Regions from separate parts of the Lentibacillus sp. Marseille-P4043 genome, predicted to be linked through region 3. Evidence: riboswitches for the same ligand, from Rfam matches in the RefSeq annotation. Region 3 holds a riboswitch; each other region holds the start of a gene.

Region 1 (3,283 bases), 2.2 Mb from region 3:
CTAATTGTTTCTTTAATCCTCTACCTACCTCATCGATTGCTGCTCTTACAATATCGGCTTTCTCGGTTGCGTATTCACCGACTTCAGCAAGATTTTCTCCTTTTTTATGAACACTTGTTGAAAATGAATGAAACTTCTCCCTTACATGGCCAAAGAATTCGATTAGTTGATTAAATACAGTATGATCGGCGCTTTTTTCATCAACTTTACTACCGATATTACCTGCCGATATTTCTCTCATTCCATTTAAGATTTCTTTATTTATATGGGGTTGATGCTTCAGTGAAAAATATTGATAAGCAAAATACACTGTTGTCCCCAATAAGATAACAATAATAACTAACATTATGGCTTCCATGATTAATAAATCCCCTGCTTTTTTATTATTTGATTCGATCTATAATGAAAATCTTAAAGTTCCCTAATCAATACATAAGTTCCATCGGCTGTATTTAAAGGAATATCATTCAACCTACTATTATCTTGATATTTATGAACAATATAATTTCCTTCAACATCTGTGTATTTCTTCATATTATGATACTTTTCCAAAACACGTATCGATTTCGGATTTGTCGCTTCAACCAAAACAGCCTTCAACCCTTGCGAAGATGCCTTTGTTATCAGTCTATTTCCTAATTGCTGAATAATTTCGTGACGGTTATGTTCAGCTGTTACCCCTATCATGAATAGGTGGAATATCTCTCCGTCATTAAGTTCTTTTCCGTTTCGTTCTTTATAATCCTCCAAGAAGCGTTTATCCACATCTTCCAAAGCATGCACAATAACATTCATATCATAAAAAGAACCTTCAAATACATCTTCCCCGATAATCTCTGGCGCATTTGTATCACCGGCAAAGACACCGACAACCTCATTATTACTATCTTGAGCGACTGCGCAGTATCCCTGATCAACTATAGTGTTTAAATAATCCTTGGTAAACTCGAAGAAATCTTCATAATTTATATTTAACTGACCTACCATCGGTTCCTGTACCCATTTGCCTGAAACATCCACTCCAACAAATGAACGTGCTAGACACTCAGCTGCTCTCTGAATTAAATCTGTTTGTTCCTTCGTTATAATTTCGTATGTATATAACTCTAATGTTGTTTGCACTTATTAACTTCCTTTCACATTTAAAAATTCCTAATTAGAAACCTAACATTACACAGAACGAGGTACATCATCGACAATTGTACCTGAGAAATCTATTCTTTCAAGTACATTCCTAATTTGCACTTGAGCAATCTTAGATGAAGGATTTACTACAAGGACATCCTTAAAACCCAAGGTGGAATAAAATTGCATCGTTTCTTCCAACTGTGGTACCACTTTTGATGGAACCGGCGTTTGGTAAGTTGCATCGACAACAAATGTATAATTTTGTCTTGATACTTTATTAATTGTATCCTGTAAATCTGTCATATAACCTTCTACATCTTCCTCTCTCATCAATCCATGCACCTGTACATGTACTTCCTTGACGGGTTCATTTACCGCCATTTTATATTTCTTTTTATCTACAACTATCATCTCTAATCCTCCTTTTTTCCTATAATCCGCTACATTTCGTTGTTGCAGTTTGTATGGTTTTTTCGTAAGAGCATAAAAAAAGACTATCCCATATGTAGACAGGGATAACCAAATAATCCTTCACATAATACTGGCAACCCGACTATCATTATCCATAGGGATTTTAGACTCGTAGCTTTGTGTCCTTACCTTTCGATAAGTTTACCTTTTTCAATTTTTATAAACATAGGACTAAACTCATGCTCATATATTACTATATCATTATAAACATTTTGTCGATTTTTGTCGATTATAGAGTTTTTTTCCAAAATTGGATATATGGGACGCGGGGACAGGTTTCTTGTCCCAGGCTGAATTGGCATAGTGGCAAGCTTGCCGCGCGGGACACCTAACCTGTCCCCACGTCCCGCTTATCAACGGCTGTTCCATTTATATATTCTCCCCACAATGTCCCTATTTCAGTAGATGTGAGCTTCAAACCTTCTATTGAAAAATAATCATTGATCTATTAAACAACACATATATTATCCATGCCACACTAATAAGGCAAATCCATCGCAAATACTTGGTAAAAAGCCATAAAAAATAGTGCTTGTCCCTAATGCCGACAAGCACCATTCCTATTCTTTAGTTTTTACCTACTTCATTTGTCAAACGAATAAATTCATCCACATCTTTTGCCATTAATTGAATTCCTGCTGCCCAGAAATCTTGTTTGGTTACATCAACACCTAAATGTTTTTCTGCTAAATTTTCTACTTTCATAGAACCTGTATCTTTTAATAGAGCAATGTACTTTTCTTCAAAGCCTTCTGGGTGTTTTAAGTATTCGGCATAAATTCCTAAGCTAAACAAATAACCAAACGTATAAGGGAAGTTGTAGAACGGCACTTCATCAATAAAGAAGTGTAATTTGCTGCACCAGAAATGCGGATGATAGCTGGATAAACTATCGTTGTATGCATCCTTTTGTGCTTGAACCATTAATTCATTCAGCCTTTTTTCCGAAACAATCCCTTCTGTTCGTTCCTTATAGAAGGCATTTTCAAATAAAAATCGTGCATGAATGTTTAAAAACATTGCCGTAGCATTTTCCAATTTGGAATTTAATAAGGCAATTTTTTCCCCAGCGTTTTTTGCATTTTCTACCGTTGCATTCCCGATAATTGTTTCTGCAAATGTACTTGCCGTTTCCGCTACATTCATGGCATACCCTTGATTTATATAAGGTAAATCCTTCATAACATGACTATGAAACGCATGACCAAGTTCATGGGCTAGTGTGCTAGTATCGTTTGGCGTACCAGTGAATGTCATAAAAATTCGTGATTCCTCAAATTCTGGAAGTCCTGTACAATACCCACCTGGTCGTTTGTTTGGACGATCCTCTGCCTCTACCCAACGATTTTCAAGCGCATGTTTGGCAAAACCTGAAAGCTTTGAACCAAAGGAAGCGAAATGGTCAATCACAAAGTCACATGCTTCATCATATGTAAATCGGGTCGGTTTCTCATCACCTAATGCTACCGGAGCATCCACGTCTTGCCAGCCCAGTTTTTCCATACCGAATAGGTCAGCCTTTTGATTCAAAAAGTCAATGAAAGGCTGTTTATTAGCGGCAACTGCTGACCACATCGCATCAAGCGTTTCTTTAGACATACGATTATATTCCAATGGTTCGTCCAAATAATTCTTGCGGTCATGTGCCTCTTGCAACGTAATCCGATAACCATCCAAATGATTG
Region 2 (3,283 bases), 1.1 Mb from region 3:
AAAGTGAAATTGATCAAGTAAGTGATCCATTTTTAGCTTCGGGCTTACAATTAGTAGTTGATGGGAAGTCACCTGATTTTATTCGAGATGTGATGTTAGAGAAAATTGATGCAATGGAAGAAAGGCACCAAAAAGGGATTCAAGTATTTTCACAAGCTGGTACATATGCACCGACATTAGGAGTGCTAGGTGCCGTAATTGGCTTAATTGCTGCTCTTGGTAATTTAAACGATATCGATGTTTTAGGTCATGCTATTTCGGCTGCGTTTATAGCGACATTGTTTGGTATTTTTTCAGGGTATGTTTTATGGCATCCGTTTGCAAACAAGCTAAGAGAGAAATCTAAAGATGAGGTAAAGTTAAAACAAATCATGATAGAAGGCATTTTGTCGATAACCAATGGTGAATCTGCCCAAGTAGTAAAAGATAAGTTAAGTTCTTATCTATCTCAGAAAGAATTGGCAAAACTCAATCAGGAGGATGACTATGCGACGGAAGAAACAGCGTAAAGAGCATGAAGTTGATGAGTCATGGTTGTTACCTTATTCGGATTTACTAACGCTTTTATTTGCATTGTTTATCGTTCTATTTGCCATGAGTGAAATCGATTCACAAAAATATGAACAGCTTTCGCAGGTTTTCAAAAGTGAATTTTCCGGTGGTGACGGGTTCATGGAGAAAGGTTCCGGACCAACCGATTCTGAAGGTGAAACGATTAAAACGGATGAAGATGAAAAGGACACCGGCAATGAGAAGGAGCAAATGCAAGAACGGGAACAGTTAGAGAATTTAAAGAATGAAATTAATGCATACATAACAAATAATGACCTCGCTAAATCATTAGGAGCAAAATTAACAGATGATGGGTTATTAATTACGATCTTAAATGACGTCACCTTTGATTCTGGAAGTTCCACTGTAAATGATGCTGGGAAGCGGATTGCAAAAGAGGTATCAACATTTTTACATACGGATCCACCACACCAAATTGTTGTAAGTGGACATACGGATGACCGTCCAATTAAAACGAGTGATTATGGATCAAATTGGGAATTAAGTGTCATGCGGGCTGTTAATTATATGAAACTGTTACTGCAAAATGACACATTGGACCCTGAACGGTTTAGTGCAAAAGGGTTTGGAGAATACCAGCCAATAGTCCCTAATACAAATAATGAGAATAGAGCTAAGAATAGGAGGGTAGAAGTCCTTATATTGCCAAATCACGAGTTAGAATTAAGTGATGATGAAGATGATAATGGAAAACAGTAATTTTTTAAGAGATAAGTGTAAAATTTGGCTCCAATTTGTTCTCGGGTATGACGAGCCACGTCCAGCTCCAGCGCCCAGCGACTAGCGAGACTTCCCTCACCTCCGTACGATAAGTCAACATCGCCTCGCTCTCGCTCACCGTGTTTCCTTTATCTCCTACGGTTCAGTCCAGTCCGTACGTCGCTAAACGGTCGCTTCCACTTTTGTGCCCAAATGTAGAAATTTGTTGAATTTTGTCGTAAGTTAATTTATCATTACTTTAGAACTAGTAATAAAGTCGTATATAATAAAGGCAAACTATTCGAAAGGATAGGACGCAAAGCCTAGGGTCTACTGAATGGACATTTTATATGATCTTGCATCAATGATCGCCTGGCTACCAATCTATGATTTTTAAATCTATTTGGCTATTCTATAACCTGGAATAGCCCTTTTTTTTACACTTTATCAAAATACATAAATCAAAAAGGAGTGTCACTTTGGTAAATACGACGGTTGGAAACGCTAAAGCTGTAACGGAATTGCTGAACGGAACGCTGTCATCATTGAGTAATGTAGTACCAGTAGCACATGAGATAAAACAACCAAATTTATTAAAACAAGACTTGCATCTTCAATATGGGGTCTTAATTGGTATTACTGGCGATGTAAAGGGAAAGTTGGTTTTATCAGGAAACACAAGTATTTTTAGCGCGATTGGTGAAGTAATGTTTGGTATGCCATTAGAAGGGGAAATGCTTTCATCCTTTAGTGGTGAATTAGGGAACATGATTGCAGGAGGCATGTCAACCAACATTGTCGAAAAAGATCTTCATACTGATATCACATCACCAACAATTATTGAAGGGACGATGACTTTATCAGGACATAAAAGGGCCCTTCAAGTGACGGTGATGTTTGAGAAAGTTGGAGAGATGGATCTTTATTTGTTACTTGATTAATGAAATAGAAAGAGGGTCTACTGTTGGATACCAATCAATACATAACTATGTTTTTAGATGAAAGTCGTGAGCATTTACAAGCAGTTAATGACAATCTTCTTGAATTAGAAAAGCAGCCACACGATCTTTCTATTGTAAATGAAATATTTCGCTCTGCCCATACATTAAAGGGAATGGCTGCAACCATGGGATTTGACGATATTGCTTCTTTAACACACCAGACTGAAAACGTACTGGATCAAATTAGAAACAGCCAATTAGAGGTAACTTCTGAATTAATTGATATTCTTTTTGAAGCAACAGAGGATTTGGAAGAAATGGTTGACGCAATTAGTGAAGGAGAAGACGGCAAGAAGGATGTCTCAACTCTTATAAGTCAATTAGAGCAATTTGAAAAAGGACAAACTGTTGTTGCCCCAAGTACACATGTAGCAACAGAGCAAGTCAGTTTTGATTTAGATGAGTACCAGATGACGGTTGTCGATCAAGCCAAAGAGCAAGGGTTTAATGTGTTTCAAGTAACCATTTCATTAACAGAGGACTGTATGTTAAAAGCGGCTCGTATGTATATGGTTTTTGATGTGTTGGAAAATAGTGGTGAAGTGATTAAATCGATTCCCCCAGTTGAAGATATAGAGGAAGAGAAATTTGAACAGGACGTTTCGGTTATCCTTCTTTCAACTATGGCAAAAGAAGAAATTCAAGCAATGATTTACAAAGTTTCCGAGGTTCAACGAGTGGAGATATCAATTTTACCTACTGAAAGTAAAGAGACTCCTAATAATCCAAAAGAAAATAAACAGGAGGAAGAGGAAAAGACAACTAAATCCGCAAAGTCCCATAACAAACCAGGTCAAAAGACAATTCGTGTAAATATTGACAGAATCGATGATCTGATGAATTTGTTTGAAGAAGTAGTCATTGATCGTGGTAGATTGGAAGACATCTCTACGAAGATAGACCACAACGATCTACAGGATACAGTTGAGCACATGTCAAGAGTCTCTGAGGACATGCAAAACTTGATCTTAACGATGCGAATGGTTCCCGTTGAACAAGTGTTTAATCGC
Region 3 (3,283 bases):
ACGTCAGCAGTGAAAAATTTAATTCGTAATGAAAAGCTGTTTCAAGTCCAAAATGTGTTGCAAACGTCGAGAGAACTAGGAATGCACACACTTGAGATGGATCTAAAACGGTTGCTTCAAGAAGATAAAATCGCTTATGAAACAGCTGCTCCTTTTATGCAGGAGAGGGGTTTGTATTAGATGAACTATCAATATACTGGCAAACGAATTTCGGGGCAAAAAATAACAGGGAAAATTGAAGCGGATTCCAAAAAAGCTGCACTGTTTCAACTGGAGAAAAACGGGTTGATCATTTTTGCTATCGATGAAACCAAACCATGGAACAAAGACATTATTTTAAATAAAAAGATCAAAAATAAGGATTTTGTTATCTTTCTTCGGCAATATGCTACGTTAATTCATGCAGGGATTTCTATTTCAGACGCTACCAAAACGATGATGATGCAAACGGAAAATTATTCATTAAAAAACGCGCTTACAGATATTAACAAGCAGCTTGAGCAGGGACAAGCCCTTTCCCAAGCTGTAGAACGTCATCCAAAAGTTTTCCCAACACTACTTGTTAACATGATCCGTGCAGGAGAAGCTAGTGGAAAGTTAGATGAAATTTTAAATCAAATGGCTGATTATTATGAGAAAGCGTACCGAAACAAACAAAAGGTTATTTCTGCGCTATTGTATCCAAGTGTTGTTGGTGTTATAACACTTTTACTTAGTTTATTTTTATTAGTATTTGTCGTACCACGATTTGTTAGTATGTTTCATTCCTTTGGCGGGGAAATACCAGCTTTCACGCAATTCGTTATGACCTTAAGTGATTGGGCAGGTTCTTATTGGTGGTTATTGTTCGTTTTAGTTGTACTTTGCTTACTAGTATATAAGTATCTTATGCAATATAATGCTTTCATTTATCGTATTGATGTGATAAAAATGAAACTCCCCTTTCTTGGTGTACTCGTGCATAAAGGGGCATTAGTCCGTATGACACAAACACTGAGTACGTTGGTTAATAGTTCCGTACCCATCTTACAATCTGTTGAAATAACTGAAAAGGTTGTTGGAAACCGTGTCATGCAAGATGTGCTTGAAAAGGCACGTAAATCCCTTGAAGTAGGCGAATCGATTACAAAACCAATGAAAAAGCATTGGGCCTTTCCTGCACTAGTCATCCAAATGATTCAAATTGGGGAGAGAACCGGGACTTTAGACCATATGTTGTCAAAGGCTGCAGAATTTTACGAAGAAGAAGTGGAACAATTGTCCAATCGAATCAAAACATTAATCGAACCAATTATGATTATTATCCTGACCGTAATTGTCGGCAGTATTATTGCGGCAGTGGTTATTCCGATGTTTTCGCTGTTTGGAAATATTCAATAGAATAATATAGATTTTTGTCTAGTAATCAATTATAATCTTAATAGGACTAAAGTAGGGCGCGATGATAGACTATCTTTAATCTGGGCACTTTGGATAGTCAGGAGTGAGTAGTGCAACCGACTAATTAAGTTCTCATAGCTTTCTATCATTATAAAAAGGTGGGGATTTTTGTGTTTGCACGAATGAAGAAAATATTGAAAAAGGAAAAAGGATTTACGTTGGTAGAGTTACTAGCAGTCATCGTTATTTTGGGAATTATTTTAGCGATTGCGATTCCAGCAGTTGGGAACGTTATCAGTAAATCAGAAAACGATGCTAAACAAGCCAATATTGATTTAATATTAAATGCTGCAAGGTTGGCTGATGTTAATGGTGAGTTTAGTGATGATATGAAGGTTTCTGAATTAAAAGATGAAGGTTATTTAGAAGAAATTCCAGAAGTTCCTGGTGAAGAAGAAGAAACATATGGTGAGGGTACTGTAAAGAAAAATGAAGATGGAACATTCGAATACACAAGTGATATTGGAAAGCCATCCGAAGATTAACACTAATTAACGAATCGTAATCATAATATTTTAACGCCTTGCACCGACTGTGACAGGGCGTTTTATTCACTATATTATTGCAAGGAGAACTGTGAATGGACACTTCGCTAATTTTTTTATTCTTCCTATTGGGCTTAATCTTCGGTTCATTTTTTAACGTCGTTGGTCTACGTTTACCCACGAAACAGCCTTTTGCAAATGATCGCTCAATCTGTCCACAATGCAAACAAACGCTTTCCTGGTATGAGCTTATCCCTGTATTATCATTCCTACTGCAGCTAGGGAAATGTCGGCATTGTCAGGTAAAAATATCCCCGATTTATCCCATAATCGAGATAGCAACTGGATTTCTGTTTGCATGTAGTTACGTTTTATTTGGTTTGCATTTGGAGTTAATCATGGCATTATTATTGATGTCGATGTTGATCATTATTTTCGTTTCTGATATTACATACATGTTGATCCCCGATAAGCTATTACTGTTCTTTTTACCACTTTTTATCGTGATGCGATACGTTGAACCCCTTGATCCGTGGTGGTCAGCAATTGTTGGAGCCTTAATTGGTTTTGCTGTTATTGCGATTGTAATCCTTGTTAGCCGTGGCGGTATGGGAGCGGGGGATATGAAATTGTTTGGAGTTCTAGGAATTGTGTTGGGAATGCAAAAGGTGTTACTAGCGTTTTTCCTCGCTTGTGTGATTGGTGCGTTTATCGGCATGCTGTTGCTCCTATTTAAGGTGATTGAACGTAAACAGCCTATTCCATTTGGGCCATATATAGTTGTGGCGGCAATTGTAACCTATTTTTACGGTGACTCTCTATTAAACTGGTATTTAAATCTTTTATAAGCAGGTGACAACATGGGTTTGATGAATAATGGCAGAGTAAATATGGTTATCACAAATCATTCGTTACGTTATACATTTCATAAAAATGCTTCCAGCAGTGGTTTAGTTACATATGGGGAAGTAGAATTGCCAAACGGTACAATAAAAGACGGAACAATTGCTAACAAATCTGCTTTCTTAGAAGCGGTAAATCTTCTTGTACATCAGCAAAAATGGAAGCGAAAAAAGCTGTATTTTTCGCTTCCAGACGATACTGTAGTTGTTCGGAAATTACAGATTCCTGCAGCATTATCCAAAGAAGAAGCAATGGGATATGTAAATACACAAATTGGTAATAGCTTGTATTTACCATTTGCAAATCCTGCTTTAGCAATTGAATTTTTGGACAATGATAGGGAAAATAGAGAGATTTTATTATTTGCGTATCCCAAAGAGAAAATAACGGCCTTTGTAGCTATTTTTGAAGAAGTTGGACTGAAACCAGTAGTTGCGGATCTTACATCGCTAGCG

What was found. Region 3 has a riboswitch for cyclic di-GMP ahead of C8270_RS11235 (prepilin-type N-terminal cleavage/methylation domain-containing protein). Riboswitches for the same ligand answer to the same signal wherever they lie in the genome.
Region 1: linked by a shared signal. The riboswitch ahead of C8270_RS00750 (hypothetical protein) and the one ahead of C8270_RS11235 (prepilin-type N-terminal cleavage/methylation domain-containing protein) in region 3 are both predicted to bind cyclic di-GMP.
Region 2: linked by a shared signal. The riboswitch ahead of C8270_RS05980 (chemotaxis protein CheX) and the one ahead of C8270_RS11235 (prepilin-type N-terminal cleavage/methylation domain-containing protein) in region 3 are both predicted to bind cyclic di-GMP.

What each region holds. Positions count from the first base shown of each region.
Region 1 is NZ_LT984884.1:147,072-150,354, forward strand. Features, by position in the region: gene C8270_RS00740 (methyl-accepting chemotaxis protein) at 1-358, opposite strand, end outside; gene C8270_RS00745 (hypothetical protein) at 412-1,122, opposite strand; gene C8270_RS00750 (hypothetical protein) at 1,171-1,539, opposite strand; cyclic di-GMP riboswitch class I at 1,669-1,755, opposite strand; gene C8270_RS00755 (M3 family oligoendopeptidase) at 2,167-3,283, opposite strand, start outside.
Region 2 is NZ_LT984884.1:1,174,435-1,177,717, forward strand. Features, by position in the region: gene motA (flagellar motor stator protein MotA) at 1-509, shown strand, start outside; gene motB (flagellar motor protein MotB) at 487-1,272, shown strand; cyclic di-GMP riboswitch class I at 1,554-1,656, shown strand; gene C8270_RS05980 (chemotaxis protein CheX) at 1,752-2,213, shown strand; gene C8270_RS05985 (chemotaxis protein CheA) at 2,237-3,283, shown strand, end outside.
Region 3 is NZ_LT984884.1:2,307,742-2,311,024, forward strand. Features, by position in the region: gene C8270_RS11225 (type IV pilus twitching motility protein PilT) at 1-180, shown strand, start outside; gene C8270_RS11230 (type II secretion system F family protein) at 181-1,380, shown strand; cyclic di-GMP riboswitch class II at 1,426-1,510, shown strand; gene C8270_RS11235 (prepilin-type N-terminal cleavage/methylation domain-containing protein) at 1,551-1,925, shown strand; partial or broken gene C8270_RS20755 (prepilin peptidase) at 2,021-2,287, shown strand; gene C8270_RS20760 (prepilin peptidase) at 2,324-2,773, shown strand; gene pilM (type IV pilus biogenesis protein PilM) at 2,786-3,283, shown strand, end outside.